Regions from separate parts of the Acetobacter ascendens genome, predicted to be linked through region 1. Evidence: riboswitches for the same ligand, from Rfam matches in the RefSeq annotation. Region 1 holds a riboswitch; the other holds the start of a gene.
What was found. Region 1 has a riboswitch for cobalamin ahead of A4S02_RS15105 (Rieske 2Fe-2S domain-containing protein). Riboswitches for the same ligand answer to the same signal wherever they lie in the genome.

Region 1 (2,201 bases):
GCTGAGAAAATTCTCATTCAAAAGTCACTCTTTTTATGGGGGGATTACCATACAGATCCACAACTCCATCACGGGATCCTCAATCCCTTGCGTTTCAATACGCAGGCTCTGATAGGGATATTGTGTCCTGATGGTCATGACGTCCCGATAGGCAAAATCCCGACCATCACGGCGTCTCTGGCCGTAAATCAGCGCCTCACTCAAAGGCTGCTTGCCGCCCGTTCGTGCAAACGTTTAACGGGCCTCAACAAAATCATCTCCGTGATCCATTCCCAGAAACCGTGGCTTCATTTTGCCGACAAGTCGGCTATGCAGAACCTGGTGATTCATATCCATCAGGTTTTCATGCATGAAACTGTAATGACAGTTCACCACCTGGCGGAAGCGCCGCGTGCGGTAACGTCTGTCTCTCACCCTTGGAAAGTCAGGGAATGGGGTTTTGTCCGCAAGAGACTGATCCCCCATAAAAACAAAAATGAGCCCATCTTTTTCCCGGCAGGCCCAGGTCCTGAGACGCAGACATTGCGCTTCGGCAGAAACATTGGGCGAAACACATTGTCCGTCTCGGTTATATTTCAAACCATGAGCGATACAGCTTAGAAGATCACCATGGACCTCTCCTTTGGCGAGCAGAACCTGCCGATGGGCGCACAGGCCATCCAGAGCGTAAGGCACACCGCTTTTGGGACGCACGACGACGATATGCCGTCCTGCAAACCGGACATCGATTGCCTTTTCCCGTCCCAATTCACGGGACCAGGCGACAGGATACCAGAAGTCCGGATTGGTTCTGACTCGTCTTAAATCGATCTGTGCCGCGCACACTGAATGGTCTGAAATTTAGTGAAGCTCGTTTTCCATTGCCTCGGCATTTCAACTGGCTCAGCACAAAGCGAAACGAAGCAACACCCCGACATGGAGCATTGTGCCGTCTCTCACAGTTTCTCTGAGCAAGTGTACCCGTTACCAATACCGGACAGAATGGGTCATTGTCCGGTGACTGAATCTCAAGTTTCTAACGGATCAATGCTGTCTGCAGCACAAAAGCGTCATTCGTATATCGGCCACAAATGATGGGGTAAAAAACTCTGGCCTGAAAAGAGCCGTCGCCTGATTCATCAGGAACGACCGAGGCATGAGGCAGACAGGCATATATTCTCTCCTCTCTTCGGTCATCCCGCCCGACGGTTGGTGGCTGAGCAATGGCAGGTCTCCTGGCTCACGGATCATGGCCAACTGGTTCCAACCTTCCCGTCCCCTATGGGAACAGTGGTCCACGTTCAGGGCGAACGAACCAGCGGCATACCGCCTACAGTTGCGGGAGCAGCCTCCGACTTCGCGCCTGGACGGTCGTCTGACCAGTGCGTGACGGAGTTCCCTATTAACCCGCTTGCGCGGGACCATTGAAGCGTTTGCCTCTGTAACATGCCGCCAAACGCATCCAGCGTGCAAGCTGGAACATCATGGATGGGGCAGAAGGCAGATATCAGTTTTTCGCATGTAGAACATCCGTCTGACTCGCCAACACGCCGGAAAACAAGCGCCCCGTTGATAATGTCTCTGGCTTTATCTCCTCCGGGTAAGGCTTTGCTTCCATCAACCCATGAACGATATTTATGTTTTTATGAAATAAAATCATTTTTGTTCACTGTATCATTCGGGCATAAAGCAGACACCGCGCTTACCAGCACACATGATGATGACCACGACCTGAGAGAACTGGAAACGAAATTTGGGGCCATCTTGAATCCCCATAAATCAAATTCTGGTTTTTCGTGGTAAAAGAGATGCAGAGCCATAATGATTAAGGACTTTACATTCAGTATCAATCGACTTCGCTTTGATGAGAACTATCATCCATCCGATAAGACACGCCTCACGACCAATTTCGCCAATCTGGCGAGAGGGGAAAGCCGTCAGGAAAACCTGCGTAATGTCCTGCTGATGATTGACAATCGTTTCAATGATCTGGCCCATTGGGATAACCCCAATAGGGATCGCTATTCCGTCGAGCTTGAAATCATTTCCGTCGACATGGATATCGATTTTTCTGGCAAAAGCGACAGCTTTCCGCTGATCGAAGTTCTGAACACGACGATTGTCGATAAAAAAGCCAACAAGCGCATAGATGGTCTCGCAGGGAACAGTTTTTCCTCGTATGTGCGGGACTATGACTTCAGCGTGTTGCTACCGAAATATAA
Region 2 (2,201 bases), 1.2 Mb from region 1:
GGGTTGTCATGATCCAGGGAAGGATCTGCCGCACGCTGTTGAGCAATAGCTTCCGGATCATCTGCAAAACGACCCGCGGCGACTGCTGGTGCGTCCACTACAGTTATCACGCCATCTACAGTCATACGGTTACGCACCGTTGGCCAGCCAAAGGCCTTGAGCAGCGGTTTGGGCAGCGCCAAGCCAGATGTTTCAATCACCACATGTTCAGGCGGATCTGCCCGATCAAGCAGGGCTTCCATGGTTGGTAGAAAATCATCTGCTACCGTGCAGCACAGGCAGCCATTGGTCAGTTCAACAATGTCATCTTCCTTGCAACCTTCCACACCGCACCCGCGCAGGATTTCTCCATCAATGCCAAGAGAACCAAATTCGTTCACCACCACGGCAATGCGATGCCCTGCTGCACGCTGAAGCAGATTGCGCAAAAGGGTTGTTTTACCTGCCCCTAAAAAACCAGTGATAATGGTTACAGGCACGCGAGATGCAATTGTCATGAAGGCTCCTGTTCATCATAAAGTTGTGCGGGAACACGCCCCAGCACCATATTGGAAAGAGATGCCGGACGACGCGAAGGCATAACTGTTCCTCGCGCAGACTTTGCATAGAGTTGGGCATACGCCAGAATATCTTCTGCTTTTTCGGCACCCAGATGCCCTAATAACCATGTCCAACGCTCTGGCATGGCAATGGCTGCGGTGCATCCACGATCACAGGCGGCCAGGCACTGCACCTCACGCAACAAAACTGGAGCTTCTTGCCCAATAGTTTCTGCTTCCTGCACCAGAGCCTGCAAACGTGCATACAACTGGGCACCCGGCGGCTGATCCATAGCAGGCCCGCCACGCCGACATGTGACACACACATGCAAAACAGGATGATTCTGAGGTGACTTTTGAGAAGAATCGGATGCTTCGGCCATGCTGTATCCCTGAAATAACCGCCATTCTAAAAGAATAGCTGCCTGAAGGGGTGCAGTAACCCAGCGCCCCTACCTCAGAGATGGCAGGGGAAATATACCTTAAACGGTACATCTATGCCTGCCGGGCACCCCGCCAGCAGCAACGCTAGAACTTAATAAATAAGGCCTACCTGTGTACTTACGCATACAGGCACCGATGGCAGGTTTCCTGGCTTGTACCCACATATGCCCTAACCTATCGGCCAAAACATAAAACAGCGCTCCCTACCTTCCCAGCCTTCGTGCAGGCCAGTGGCATATTGGGCTAAACAGCCCATAAGGAACACCATGGGTAACTTACAGTTGCGGGGGCAGCGACGGCCTTACACCGTTCTTCCCTTTTCATCCCGTAAAGGACACCATCAGCCCACGCACAATGCGCACAAGCTGCCTTTGCTTTCAACCCGCAGTTTTTAGTCCTGCAATTTTAAGGTCTGCTGATCTGAAACAGGATTGAGGTTTCACGCTAATATTCCCGTGCTTTGCAGCTCTATTTCCATTATTGACGTGCAAAACAGCTATGATATATTCGTATGAATATACTTTATATGTCAAATATTCTTTCGCTAACTAATGAGGATTCCATGACCTCCCCACGCGTTCTGCCCATTCTGGATGAAACGCGTTTTTCAGACATGGCGCTTACCTTCCGCATCATGCGGTTAGCCACAGTCTGGCGTACACAACTGGATCGGGCCTTACGCCCGCATGGCATGACATTGGCCAGCATGCGCCCCATGGCTTATCTGATGATGATGCCCGATGGTGCCACGCAAAGTGATCTTGCCGCCGCCATGAATGTGGATTGCTCTGCACTGGTGCGTATTCTTGATTTGTTAGAAAAACAGAAGCTGATCACACGCCTGCAGGATACGCAGGACCGACGTGCCAAAAAACTTGTGCTCACTTCTGCGGGGCAGGAAAGATGCGCACTGTTCCATACCATTGCCGCACAACTTGAACAGAACGTTCGCCAGAACCTTACGGAAGATCAGGTACGTAGTTTAATTCATGATCTTTCCTGCATGCTGGAAACACATCATGAACGCTAGATCTGAGCAAAACAGTAACACGCTCTTTTCCTTTAGCTCTGTGTTGTCTCGCTGCTTACCAGCCTTTTTTTCTGATGAAGCCCAATGGAATACCTTTAAGGCCACAGCAGGCTATTCTGCCCGCGTGTTCTTATGCATTGGCATTGCCGTTTTTCTGGCGTTTATGTTCCAGCTTCATTCCCCCCTCA

Region 2: linked by a shared signal. The riboswitch ahead of A4S02_RS00485 (DUF1636 domain-containing protein) and the one ahead of A4S02_RS15105 (Rieske 2Fe-2S domain-containing protein) in region 1 are both predicted to bind cobalamin.

The regions. Positions count from the first base shown of each region.
Region 1 covers NZ_CP015164.1:1,744,806-1,747,006, reverse strand. The annotation lists partial or broken gene A4S02_RS15105 (Rieske 2Fe-2S domain-containing protein) at 46-840, opposite strand; cobalamin riboswitch at 1,188-1,420, opposite strand; gene A4S02_RS08370 (DUF1852 domain-containing protein) at 1,801-2,201, shown strand, end outside.
Region 2 covers NZ_CP015164.1:91,147-93,347, reverse strand. The annotation lists gene cobW (cobalamin biosynthesis protein CobW) at 1-497, opposite strand, end outside; gene A4S02_RS00485 (DUF1636 domain-containing protein) at 494-922, opposite strand; cobalamin riboswitch at 1,104-1,340, opposite strand; gene A4S02_RS00480 (MarR family winged helix-turn-helix transcriptional regulator) at 1,495-2,013, shown strand; gene A4S02_RS00475 (FUSC family protein) at 2,003-2,201, shown strand, end outside.